DNA from 4 places in the Streptosporangium oxazolinicum genome. Region 3 is predicted to be linked to each of the others. Evidence: riboswitches for the same ligand, from Rfam matches in the RefSeq annotation. Region 3 holds a riboswitch; each other region holds the start of a gene.
The links. Region 3 has a riboswitch for cyclic di-AMP ahead of ABD817_RS16310 (CHAP domain-containing protein). Riboswitches for the same ligand answer to the same signal wherever they lie in the genome.

Region 1 (3,183 bases), on a different contig from region 3:
GCCACGTCGGCGCGCCCGCGGGCGGAGGAGAAGGAGACGATCGCCCGGCACGCCGCCCGGCTCGTCCGGCCCGCCACGGCCATCGCGCTCTCCGCGGGGACCACGACCTGGACGCTCGCCCACCACCTGGTCGACGTGCCCGAGCTGACCGTGATCACCAACTCGATCCCGATCGCCGACGTCTTCCACCGCTCCCCCAGGGCCGATCGCACGGTCGTGCTGACCGGCGGGGTCCGCACCCCCTCCGACGCCCTGGTCGGCCCGGTCGCGGTCTCGGCGATCCGCGGCCTCCACGTCGACACCCTCTTCCTCGGCGTGCACGGGATGAGCGCCCGCGCCGGGTTCACCACCACCAACCTGCTCGAGGCAGAGACCAATCGCGAGCTGGTCGCCTCCGCGCACCGCCTGGTGGTGCCCGCCGACCACACCACGTGGGGCACGGTCGGCGTCAGCACGATCGCGGAGCTGGCCGAAGCCCACGTCGTGGTCACCGACTCCGGCCTGACCGAGGAGGCCCGGGAGGAGCTCACCGCCTCGGTGGGCGAGCTGATCATCACGGAACCCCGGCAGGAGAGCGAGATCGCCGGCCGATGAAGCGTACGATCACCCACCTGGCCGACGGCCGGGAGCTCTTCTACTTCGACCGGCGCGACGACGCCGACCGCGGGGCGGCCGACCGGCGCGACCTGCCACCCCGGCCCGCCGCCTCCGAGCTGCGCTACGACCCGCTGACCGAGGAGTGGATCGCGGTGGCCGGGCACCGCCAGGGCCGCACCTTCCTGCCCCCGGCCGGCGAGTGCCCGCTCTGCCCCTCCACCCCCGGCAACCTCACCGAGGTGCCCTCCTCCGGCTACGACGTGGTGGTCTTCGAGAACCGGTTCCCGTCGTTCTCCGCGCAGCCGGGCGTCCACCGGGAGATCGGGGGGCTGAGCGAGATCCGCCCAGCGGTCGGCAGGTGCGAGGTGGTCTGCTTCACCTCCGAGCACGACTCCTCGTTCTCCCGCCTCTCCCCCGAGCGGGTCGAGCTGGTGATGGAGGCCTGGGCCGACCGTACGGCGGAGTTGTCGGCGATGCCCGGCGTGGAGCAGGTGTTCTGCTTCGAGAACCGGGGGGCGGAGATCGGCATCACCCTGGCCCACCCGCACGGCCAGATCTACGCGTACCCCTACGTGACCCCGCGCACCCGGCTGACCCTCGGGGCGGCCGAGCGGCACAGGGAGCGGACCGGCGGCAACCTGTTCGCCGACGTCCTGGCCGCGGAGCGGGCGGCCGGGGTCCGGGTGGTGGGCTCGAACGAGCACTGGACGGCCTTCGTCCCGGCCGCGGCGCGCTGGCCGGTGGAGGTCCACCTCTACCCGCACCGCCGGGTCCCCGACCTGGTCGCGCTGGACGCCGGGGAGCGCGCGGCGTTCGGCCCCCTCTACACCGACGTGCTCCGCCGCCTCGACGGGCTGTTCGGCGTGCCCATGCCCTACGTCGCCGCCTGGCACCAGGCGCCGGTCTCCACCGGCCGCGATCTGTCGTACGCGCGTCTGGAGCTGTTCAGCGTCCGCCGCGCGCCGGACAGGCTGAAATACCTCGCCGGGTCGGAGTCGGCGATGGGCGCCTTCGTGAACGACGTGTCACCCGAGGACACAGCACATCTCCTGCGCTCTGTTGTCACGAACTGATTACCGCTTGGTCTCGTCTTGAGGTCGCATGACCTGCTGTTTACCACTACTATCCTTCCCACATCGGCTGTAAATGCTGATTTGCCTAATCCCGGGCACCTTGCCCGAGAGCCGGGGAACCACCGCACCTGGGGTGAAACCACTTCGGTGGAAGGGCTTCCTCCAGCCCGAACCCGTCAGCTAACCCGGTAGGCGGAAGGAGAGGAGAGTTCGTGGCGGCCCCGTCCCCCACGTTCCGTCGGCATGCGGCTCTGGTCCTCTGCCTGAGCTCGATCGCCGCGTTCACCCTCGGTGCCCCCACGGCGGGAAGCGCGGAACCCAAGCCCACCGAGGCCAAGCTCCGCGCCGACCTGGCCAGGCTCGGCAAGAAGGTCGACAAGCTGATCGAGACCTACGCGGCCAAGCGCGAGTCCCTCAAGAAGGCGCAGAAGGCCGAGAGCGTCGCCAAGCAGAACCTGGAGAAGGCCGAACAGGTCTACGTCGAGGCCAAACGGCAGGTCGACTCCATCGTCCAGCTCCGCTACCAGAGCAGCGGCGGAGGGCTGCCCGCGCTGATGTTCTCCGACGACATGGGCGCCGCCGCGGTGATGGAGCAGCTCACCGCCCAGCAGAGCGCCCACCTGGAGGGCTTCGCCAGCAGCCTCGAACGCAGGAAGAAGGCGTCCGAGACGGCCGCCAGGCTCACCGACGAGATCGGTGAGGAGGCCAAGGAGGTACAGGCGCAGCGCGAGGAGGCCGAAGACGTGATCCGCGACATGAAGGACAAGCTCGACCGGCTCGCCCCCACCGGTTCCGGCCGCCGCGCCGACGGCAGCTGGGCCCCACAGCTCCCCACCGGCGCCGACAACATCACCGACCGCACCCGGATCATGCGCGACGCCGTCATGAGGCGCTTCAGCCTCCCGTACGCGGTCGGCTGCTACCGGTCCGCCAACGACGGCGGCGAGCACCCCCTGGGCCGCGCCTGCGACTTCATGATGAGCACCGGCGGCACGATGCCCTCGGCCGCCAACGTCGCGCTGGGCGACGAGATCTCCGCCTGGGCCATCAAGAACAAGGCCAAACTCGGCGTGAAGTACGTGATCTGGCGCCAGCGCATCAACCACGGCTCCGGCTGGAGATTCATGTCCAACCGCGGCGGCGTCACGGCCAACCACTTCGACCATCCGCACATCTCGATGTACTAGCGCCACGAGGGGCTGATCTGTACTTTCTCCGCCGGGCGCCCCTCTCAGGATTTGCAGCACCGCCCCAGGCGCCGTCGATCGCCCTGCGCATGCGGTGCGTGTAGGTCCGCAGGGTGAAGCCCGGATCCGCGTCCGCACACAGTGGATGCGGACCCCCAGTTCGACGCGATTGAGCACCTACGACGCCACGGATTCTCCACCGGACTCTTTCGGTGACCACCTCGGTCAGACGAACATCCAGCAGTAGAGCAGTTGGTCGTGCTCCTTCGCACGGCGGGCCAGCCCGACAAGATCCTTGACGAGGGACAGCAGGTATTCCCCGTCGT
Region 2 (3,183 bases), on a different contig from region 3:
CGGCGTCGTCGGCCATGTCGTCCAGCAGGTAGGGGACCTCCCCGCTCCCGTCCAGGGCGGGCGTCCCCGCCTCGTCCAGGTGGGTGCTCTCTCCGCTGTCGCGGTTGTCGAAGCGCACCGCGCGGTAGCCTCGGTCCGCGAGCAGCTCGCAGAACCTGTCGTCCCACTGGATCATCTGGCAGCCGAGGCCCGTGATCAGCAGGAGGGGGCGAGCCTCCGGAGAGCCGAAGATCTCGTAGGCGATCTCGATGCCGTTCGCCGGGGCTCGCAGAGTCATGGCACTCCCACCATCCGTACTGTTTGTGCGGGACAGAATGCCATTTGGGGAGAAACGCGACACCGGCGGGGTGGTCCCCACCGGTGCCTCAGGACCGCCCCGTGCGAGCGGGCCGCGGTCCTTCATCGGACCCGCCCCGGCCTTCACGAGCGCACGTGAGCGGATCGGTCATTCCTCGGGCCGCTCCCCACGGAGAGCGAGGTCAGTTCTTCCCGGCACCGAGCTCCGCGGCGCGGATACCGGCGGCCGAGGCGTGCGCGGAGGCGGGCTCGACCATGACCTTGGGCTTGCCGATCCACGGCCGCGCCTCGGCGCTCACCAGCTGGGTCCCCAGACCGATCCCCAGCCGCCTCGCCATGGCGAAGACGGTCGTCGGCGGCTTGGCCGGGCTGGTGTCCCTGCGACCCCAGGCTCCGGTGGAGAACGCCACGGGGTGGTTCTTGATCCCCGTGCCGTCGCCCCACTTGGTGACCACGTACTGGATGTCGATGTGGCCCATGCCACCGTTGCCGTCCACGCCGAGCGTGCTGGAGTTGAACGTGCCGCCGGTCAGGTCGGCGAAGGTCTTGGCGTCGATGTCGACCATGATGCCCTGGTTCGAGGGGTTGCCCGGACCGCGGTCGCCGACGAAGAACTTCGCCTTCTTGCCCTTGTAGAGAATGTAGCCCTCGGTGAGCAGGGGCCAGCTCGGGCTGGCGATCATGCCCTTCTGCATCGGCTTGCCGCTGGCGGGCAGTCCGGTGTCACCGGCCCGGCCGGAGGAGTCGTCCCAGAAGTAGGAGGCCGTGGTCGACCCCTGGAGGAGGACGGCCTCGGAGCCGGCCGGCGCGCCGACCGCGGGGTCGGCGGCGAGGCGGGTGGGGGCCGCCAGGGCGTGGGCCGGAAGCGCCGAGGCGACGCCGACGGAGGTGAGAACACTCGCACCGACGAGGGTGGCGGCGACGAGGCCGCGCTTGAGGGGGACGTTGTTACCCGGGAGATGCTTGCTCAGGCTGTTCTTGTGCAAACCAAACTTGTGCAGACCAAAGAAGGGGTGCATGGAGAAATGGCTCTTTCACGAGGGAACGGGGCGGCCGGATGCGAACGCCGAAGGGGTGCACCGGCGGGGACGCGCTCGTCGGAAAAGGGGCGTAGCCGGATCGGCCGATTCAGCCGATCGCTACGCGGAGCACGGTCCTGAAGATGCCGCGATCAGGCGCGGCGGCGAGGTCGGGGGGAAAGTTCAGGTGGTCGGCGCGGACAGGGGGTGCACCGACGTGGTGACGCGGTGATCCATGAGGGGATCTCCTCTCCATCTCGTCTACCGGGTTAGCTGACGGGTTCGGGCGGTGGAGTTGCCCTACCGCCGCGCGCTCGCGGCGGATTCACCCCGGAAAAGTGGTTCCCCGGCTCCGGGGCCCGGCGGGCCCTCGGGATTCGACGTCGGCCGGCCGCTCCCTCTTGTGAAGGGCAGGTCGCCAACCGATAACAGTGGACACTACTGCCCAAACCGGACAAAGCAAAGCAAACACCATGAAAACCCCAGAAGATCTACCTACAAGCTTCAAGAAAGCCTCATCGATCACCCCGCCAGGCCAACGCCCGCCCTACCAGCACGAATGCCACGCCGATCGCGGAATTCATCCCGGGGCACCCGTGCCCGGAGACCCGCGCGGGGGAATCCGCACACCGCGCTCCCCGCAGACACGGCACACCCGGTAAACGCCCCGGAGACGAGCCCGGACGCCGCACTCCCCGCAGACGCCCCGGAGACTCACACGGAGGCGAGTCCGGAGGCCACGCTCTCCGCAGGCACCCCGGAGACCCGCGCGGGTCAACCCGGGCCGGTCAGTCCCACCAGAACGACCAGGCGTTCCTGCCCTTGATCTGCTCGGCGTAGTCGATGAGGTTCCCAGCCCCCTGGATGATGCTGTCGGGGCAGAACGTCCAGTGTTCGGCGGCGACGTGCAGGGCGTGCTCGGAGGTCGTCGGGGGCGCGGCGACGCTGAGGTCGAGGGTGTTGAAGCCCATGCCGACCACCCGCACCCCGAACCTGTCCTCCCAGCTCCGCACGACGGCCGCGAGCGGGACCATCCACTCGTTGTGGTTCAGCGCGCCCTGCCAGCCCATGACGGCGAGGGCGTCGGCCCCGCGTTCGACCGCGACGAGCCCGAGCGGGGTCCTGCGCTCGGCCACCAGCCCGGCGTACCAGTCGGCGACCACGCCGGGGTCGGCGGCGAGTTTCCCCGACGGGGCCGGGCCGGGGCACTCGGGCCCGAAGGGGTCGAGCAGTTCGAGCTGGTCGAGGTTGGCCCTGGCGATCCAGTCGGACCACACCTCGGCCATGAACGCGGCTGCGTGGTAGTTGTCGATCTGACCGGCGGTGTCCGGGGCGATCTGACCGGCCGACCAGGGCTGGACGGAGTCCTCCAGCAGGACCGGCCACAGGCCCGACTGGCCGTGCTGGGCCCTCAACCGGGCCCAGTACTCGCCGGAGACCGCCACCTCGCTGAGCCAGAACGCCGGACGGCGACGGACCGCGAGCTGAGCGTAACCGGGGTCGGGCCAGACCACGTCTCCCGGTGGCAGCTCCACCGAGAGCCTCCGGCCCGCACTCCCGCCGCCCCCTTCGCTCCCGCCTGCTCCATCGGCTCCGCCTGTTCTGTCGGCTCCGTCGGCGAACAGCTGGCCCAGCACTGGCGGAAGTTGCCCACTCTCCCAATCGCTCATCTCTACCGATCCGATCCTGACCACGGACCAATTTTGGCCTGTCAACCATCCCGAGTGACAGTTCTGTCCTGGTCCAGGCAAAAATTATCGGTACGGGGAGGAACGGAGCCGGGCGGGTGTCAGTCCTTCACCGCCCCGCCCAGCCCGGCGACCAGCCTGCGCTGGACGGCGACGAAGAAGATCAGCACGGGGATGGT
Region 3 (3,183 bases):
GCTCGCCGACCCGCGCGAGGTCGCCGGGGTCCTCGCGGCGGTGCGGGAAGTAGGCCACCGGCTCGGTCGAGCCGAGCCCGGCCAGCCAGGTGAAGTAGCGGTCGCGGTGGATGAGGCCGTTGCGGACCAGCGAGGTGCCGAGGACGACGGTGCGCTCCTCGGGACGGGGCCTGCGCAGCGGCTGGGACCGCAGCCAGGCGAAGTCGTGGGTGACCAGCTCGGCTCCCCTGGCGCGTACGGCCTTCGCCAGGTCGGGGGGGACGGGCAGCGCGGTGAAGATCGACAGCCGCCCCGAGCGGGCGGCGGCGCGCAGCCTGAGCCCGGCCGCCGTGGCGAGGACGGTCCTGAGTCTTCCCGCCTTCCCCCTCGCCCTCAGCAGAGGCGTTCCCACCCTGCCGGTGAGCAGTTCCAGGAGCCTGATGGTGGCGAGCCCGTCGTCGACGATCACGATCCGGCCGGGGAGCGCGGTGAGCCAGCGGAACTGGACCTTGCCGGAGAAGGCGTCGCCCACCGCCCAGGTCTCGCCTCGGCGCGGCCGGGGCATGTCCGGCCGGGCCGAGGTGAGCTCCAGTCCCCTCGGCAGGGTGAGACGGCCGAGTTCGCGGCCCGTCACGGCCAGCGGGCGGAGCTTCGCCCGGGGCACGAGGTGGCTGTGGGCTCCGAGCAGCCCGGCATGGTGGGCCTCCACCGCACAGAGCATCTGCAGCGGGGATTCCACCCAGGCAATGGCCGAACCCTGCTCCCGCGCGTGGTCTCGACCGTCCTCCACGCCGGGCGATGACCCGTTCACGACTGCCACAACCTAACCCGGTGGCTTTAAGCGCTCGGGAACTGCGGGTGAACAGCCGACCACGCGCGCCTGCCGATGATCTTTCTTGCCTTTGCCGTCTCCCGCTTGGAGACGCGTTCCCCCGCCTCACGCGTTTTACCGTTCGCGGGCGGCGGGACCTTTTGGAAAGCGCGTTCCTTTACTTCGCACCTTTACCTTCGCGGGCGTCGAGCCCCCTCGAGGGCGCATTCCTTTACCCTCCGGGCGGCGAGGCCCGCCGACGGCCTCCCCTACACCCTCCTGAGCTGCGAAAACCCCTCAGGGGGCGGCCACGAGCCACCGGATCCCGTCGGTCCTTCCATGGGAGAACCCCTACCATCCGTATACTTTTTACTATCGAATACCTGTTCGATAGTATGCCGGGCACTCCACCGTTGATCCAGGGCCGTCCCCTCGCGCGACAGCACCCCCGCCCGGCGCCCCGCGGGCGGGCCCGGAAAACCTGGATCGCCATGGACACAGGGGATCCCGTCCCCCCGGCCACCCGCCGGGGAAAAGCGCACCCGGCGCCGGAGGAGCATGATCCACCCCCTGCCCGGCGCCGGGTAACACCTCGCCGTACCGCCTTATTTCGGACGTATCGCCAAGTCAGGGCAATGTGTCCTACTTGTAATCGTCTGTCCTGTTGGCGTACGTTCGTCCTGTTCATGGCAATTGTCTAGGTCTATACAGGTCTGTGCATTGCCGTCACATTGCCCGACCGCGCTCCACCCGGCGGAAACCTCCGCCACCGGTGAGCACGGCCGCCGAATCCGCGAGGTCTGCGGAACCGGGGAACCACGTTCCTGGGGTGAATCAACGCACTCGTGCGTCGTAGGGCACTTCCCAGCCCGAACCCGTCAGCTAACCCGGTAGGCGGAATGGAAGCGAAGCAAGGAGTCGAACCCCCGTATGACTAAGCATCGCCTCATCTCCACCCCCCGCGCAGCATGTGCCGTACTGGGCGCGTGTGCCGTCCTGGCGACCGGCACCACCGGTGTGGCCCTGGCCGACGGTCACGGCGTCGTGAACGCCCCGCCCGCCGACGCCAAGCCCCAGGATTCCAAGACCGCGAAGACCCCGCTCCAGATCGTGGCCGAGAGGCTCCCCAAGGTCTCCGCCGAGCAGGTCCTGAACCTCGCCTCGAAGCAGATCGGCGTCCGTGAGAACGCCCAGGGCGGCGGGACCAAGTTCCACTCCTGGTACATGTCGACCCCTCGCGCCAAGGAGACCCTCGCCCGCGACGGCGGCAACAGCGTGTACGACTACGCCAACGCCCCCTGGTGCGCGATGTTCGTCTCCTGGGTCGGCGAGATGGCCGGTATCCGCCCCACGATGGGCTGGGACGCCTACACCGTCGCCCACGCCAGGTGGTTCAGGAACAACGGGCACTGGGGCACCACCCCCACCCCCGGCGCGGTCGTCTACTTCGACTGGGCCGGCGGCAAGACCATCGACGGCATCGACCACGTCGGCTTCGTGAAGAAGGACAACGGGGACGGCACGATCACCACGATCGAGGGCAACACCGGCAACGGCGACGTCGAGCAGCGCGTCAGGCCCGTCTCCCAGGTCGTCGGCTACGGCTACCCGGTCTACTCCAACTGACCCACCCCCGGCTCCCGCGCCCCCACGGCGCGGGCACCCGGCTCCTCCGCCGGTGAACGCGGACCGGTCCACCCGCTCCCAGGGGCACCGCTCGGACGAGCGGTGCCCCTGACGGCGTTCCGGCCCCGGCCGCCCCCGCTCCTCCCGCGAGCCCCCACTCTCCCCGCGAGTCCCATGCTCTTCCCGCGAGCCCCGCACGGACACGAAACGCCCCGACTGTATATCCGTGAGATGGGAGCGCTCCCAATCACCCTTATGAGTGATATATCACCACTTCACACTGATAGTCCCACCTAAAACGGCCGGATGTAACGGTTGAGTTTCGGCATATTGACGTCCCGGTTGCCCATCGTCCACTCTTCGTGGGAGCGCTCCCAAAGCACATTGAGGAACGACCTCGTCGCGAGGACCGCGTTTGTCGGGGACCGGTCCGCGATGTCGCCTCCCAATGATTCGGGCGACCACCTGAGAGGGGTCCGGAATGTTGAACAACAAGCGGCACGGCAGGCTCGCCGCCGTCGCGGTCATGGCGGCCAGCGCCCTGGCCATCACGTCGTGCGGCTCCAGCGAGCCCGCCGAGCCCGCCGCGGGCGGTGGCTCCGCCGCCGCGGCCGAACCGGTGACCATCACCGTGCACACCTTCGGCGGCGGCGAGAACTTCGGCTACGACAAGGCCGTGGAGACGTGGAACGCGGCGCACCCGAACATCCAGGTCAAGTACCAGAACCTGACCGACCGTTTCGAGGACGTCTACCTCCCGCAGCTGC
Region 4 (3,183 bases), on a different contig from region 3:
ATCGTCGCCGCGTGATACTTCGCGAATGCCGCAAAGCTGCTCCCTTGACCCTCATATTTCTGTGTTTCCCGTGGGGTGCCGTCAAGGCGGTGAGTGACCGTGGTCGCCGAAGAGTATCGGGAAGAGATCTGTTTTTCCCGAGAAATGCGGGCGGGCCGGATCCCCGGGGGGCCGGTCCCGGCGCGCCCGGCGTGCCCGGCAGGGGGCGGCGGCTCCGGCGAAACCTTGTTCTGCCAGGACTTCGACCGCCTCGGCCAGGGGGTGCTTGCCGCCTCGTGCCTGGGCTCGATCATGACATAGCCGCAAAGGCACTGACATATCATGAGTACTTCATGTAGCGCCTACTATGTCAATACTGGACGCGCGCTATGAAGAGTGGAACTTGACGACCTTTGAACAAGGCGTTTACCGTTCCTGGCGGACGGTATTCATTTCCGGCGTCTCGCACCCGGTTTCCAGAGTGGGGGGAGTGACTCTTGATGGCATATCCAGAAGTGGATTCACGCCATGGCGACAGCCCCCTGGGCATGAGCGATATCGGTCTCAGCGACGACGACCTCGTGCTGCTGGCTGAGCTCGCCAAGGGTGTCACGGTCGATCGGGTGGGTCGTCGCCTCGACATCAGCGGACGGACCGTCAGGCGCAGGCTGAGAGGCATCTGCGACCGCATCGGTGTCGCCACGGCGATCGAGGCCGTGGCCTGGGCCGCCCGCCGCCGCCTGATCTAACACCGCCGCGTGTCCGGCAGATCGGGCCGGACACGCGTGCGGGGGCCGGGTACGTTCGGTCCGCGATCAGTCAGCGATGCGGACGCCTCCGGCGAAGGGCCGGTTGTCGATCGTGGCGATGTGGACGACGTCCCCCGTCTGGGGCGCGTGGATCATCAGGCCCGCGCCGATGTAGATCCCGACGTGGTGCAGGTCGCTGTAGAAGAAGACCAGGTCGCCGGGGCGCAGCTCGTCCCTGCCGACGTGGGTGCCCGCGGTCCACTGGTCGCCTGTGTAGTGCGGCAGGCTGATGCCGACCTTCTGGTAGGCCCACATGACCAGCCCGGAGCAGTCGAAGGAGTTGGGACCCTCGGCGCCCCAGACGTACGGCTTGAGCTGCTGGGTGAGCGCCCAGCGGGTGGCCTCCGCGGCCTTGCCGCTGCCCACGATGGGCACGTTGGTCCTCACCCGGGCGCCCCTGTTGCTGACGGCCCTGCTGCGCACCTCGCTGAACAGGTCGCTCTCGACCCGCGCGACCAGTCGTTCGATCTTGGTCCGGTTGCCGTCGATCTCCGTCAGGAGCTTCTTGACCTCCGAGGTCCTCGCCGTGGCGCTGGCCTGCGCCCGCTCGGCGGCCTCGATCGCCCGGGCCACCTGGGCGACCTCCTCGCTCTGCTGCTGCTGGAGCGCGTAGTTGGTGGTGGCCTGGTCGAGGAAGGTGTCGGGGTCCGTCGACTGGGTGAAGGCGAGCCCGGGGTTCAGGCCGCCCGACATGTAGGTGCTCTGCGCCAGGAGGGTGGCCTTGGTGCGGCGGGTCGCCAGCTCGGACTCGCTCGACGCGAGGGTCTTCTTGGCGCTCTCCGCGGCCCGCTGAGCCTGCTTGAGCTTGACCCGCTCGCCGTTGTACCGCTCGGCGAGGGTGCCGATCTCCTCGTGCAGCTTCTCGGCCTGCTTGGCCAGCTGCTGGAGGCTGGGCTCTGGGTCGGCGGTGGCGGCGACCAGCGGCGTGCCGAGGGTCAGGGTGGCGAACGCCAGGCCGATGACCGCCACGCGACGGCGCAGCCTTCGCGGCGCGCGTTCTCGACAGCGGGCGTCGTCGCCCGCGTGCTTTCCTCCGCGGTCGCGCGTGCGCTTCACCAACAGGCTCCTCTCCTCGACCGCCTACCGGGTTAGCTGACGGGTTCGGGCCGGAGGCAGCCCTACCGGGTGCGCCGGTGGCACTCGGATTCACCCCGGAGGACGTGGTGGGTCCCCGGTTCCCCGCTGGTGGGGGATTCGGCGGGTCAGGCTTTTTACGTCTCTGACATCGAGCACGGAGATTAGTGCACCCGTGGTTCCTGCTCAACCAGAACTGCGAATTCAGTAGAGGTTTCGCAACTGAAATGTCACGGAAAGATCACATGTCAATAAGATCAACATGGCCATTACGCTGCCTTTGCCTCGTGGGTGACGGGTGCGGCGGAGGTCTTCCCAGGTCCGGGACCGTGCCAAAGGTGAGTTGTGGCACACGGGAGGTGTCGCGCGCTCAGTGTGGCAAAGCGATTACCAAGGGTCATGTGAGGGCTGTGGGCTGCGAGTTAAGGGTGAGCCGTAATTAAAGACCGGCGAGGACGTACGCTGAACGGTCATGGAGCAGCTTGCTGAGCATTCTCCCGTACCGGTCGTTCGCGCCCCCGACGGTGGGGGGCGGCGCGCCGGGGCCGAGGGGGCGGAGCGGGGCTCGCCCGCACCCGGCGCGGGCCCCGAGATCACGGTCCGCCGTGCCCGCACCCCGGACGTCCGCGCCGTCAGGCGGCTCGTCGACACCTACGGCGGCGCCGGCCCGCGCCTGCTGGAGAAGGCCACCGTCACCCTCTACGAGGACGTCCAGGAGTTCTGGGTCGCCACCGACGCGGAGGGGGAGGTCATCGGCTGCGGGGCTCTCCACGTGCTCTGGGAGGATCTGGCCGAGATTCGCACCGTCGCCGTCGATCCGGGCCGCAGGGGAATGGGGATCGGCCACCGGATCGTCTCCGCGCTCATTCGCACGGCCGTCGAACTCGGCCTGCGCCGGGTTTTCTGCCTGACCTTCGAGGTCGACTTCTTCGCCAGGCACGGTTTCCGGGAGATCCAGGGCACACCCGTCGCCCCCAAGGTCTACGCCGAACTTCTCGCCTCCTACGACGAGGGCGTGGCGGAGTTCCTCGATCTGGAGCACGTCAAGCCCAACACCTTGGGAAACACCCGGATGCTGCTGCACCTGACACGCGAGCCCGACTCTGATGACTTTAGAGCTGACTGATCGGAAAGGTGACTGTCGATACCTATGTCGATACCTTGTGCAGCAGCATGCATGTGCGTCTGACATTTGCCACATGCGCAGTCTAAGTGAGGTGACGCGGTGAGCACCGGACAGCCGCCGTATCCACAGGATGATCCCGACCGCGATCGCACACCGTCGGGGCACCCGGATTACGGACAGCACAACGCGGGTCGA

Region 1: another riboswitch for cyclic di-AMP. It lies ahead of ABD817_RS37980 (coiled-coil domain-containing protein); the one in region 3 lies ahead of ABD817_RS16310 (CHAP domain-containing protein).
Region 2: another riboswitch for cyclic di-AMP. It lies ahead of ABD817_RS10760 (hypothetical protein); the one in region 3 lies ahead of ABD817_RS16310 (CHAP domain-containing protein).
Region 4: another riboswitch for cyclic di-AMP. It lies ahead of ABD817_RS21560 (C40 family peptidase); the one in region 3 lies ahead of ABD817_RS16310 (CHAP domain-containing protein).

The regions. Positions count from the first base shown of each region.
Region 1 is NZ_BAABAQ010000021.1:70,854-74,036, reverse strand. It holds gene ABD817_RS37990 (DeoR/GlpR family DNA-binding transcription regulator) at 1-594, shown strand, start outside; gene galT (galactose-1-phosphate uridylyltransferase) at 591-1,670, shown strand; cyclic di-AMP (ydaO/yuaA leader) riboswitch at 1,743-1,879, shown strand; gene ABD817_RS37980 (coiled-coil domain-containing protein) at 1,883-2,857, shown strand; gene ABD817_RS37975 (hypothetical protein) at 3,083-3,183, opposite strand, start outside.
Region 2 is NZ_BAABAQ010000003.1:247,412-250,594, forward strand. It holds gene ABD817_RS10755 (alpha/beta fold hydrolase) at 1-277, opposite strand, end outside; gene ABD817_RS10760 (hypothetical protein) at 480-1,283, opposite strand; cyclic di-AMP (ydaO/yuaA leader) riboswitch at 1,560-1,709, opposite strand; gene ABD817_RS10765 (DUF4253 domain-containing protein) at 2,105-2,851, opposite strand; gene ABD817_RS10770 (carbohydrate ABC transporter permease) at 3,106-3,183, opposite strand, start outside.
Region 3 is NZ_BAABAQ010000005.1:187,905-191,087, reverse strand. It holds gene ABD817_RS16315 (hypothetical protein) at 1-790, opposite strand, end outside; cyclic di-AMP (ydaO/yuaA leader) riboswitch at 1,564-1,702, shown strand; gene ABD817_RS16310 (CHAP domain-containing protein) at 1,721-2,416, shown strand; gene ABD817_RS16305 (ABC transporter substrate-binding protein) at 2,898-3,183, shown strand, end outside.
Region 4 is NZ_BAABAQ010000008.1:42,426-45,608, forward strand. It holds gene ABD817_RS21555 (helix-turn-helix domain-containing protein) at 528-728, shown strand; gene ABD817_RS21560 (C40 family peptidase) at 795-1,844, opposite strand; cyclic di-AMP (ydaO/yuaA leader) riboswitch at 1,850-1,998, opposite strand; gene ABD817_RS21565 (amino-acid N-acetyltransferase) at 2,335-2,988, shown strand.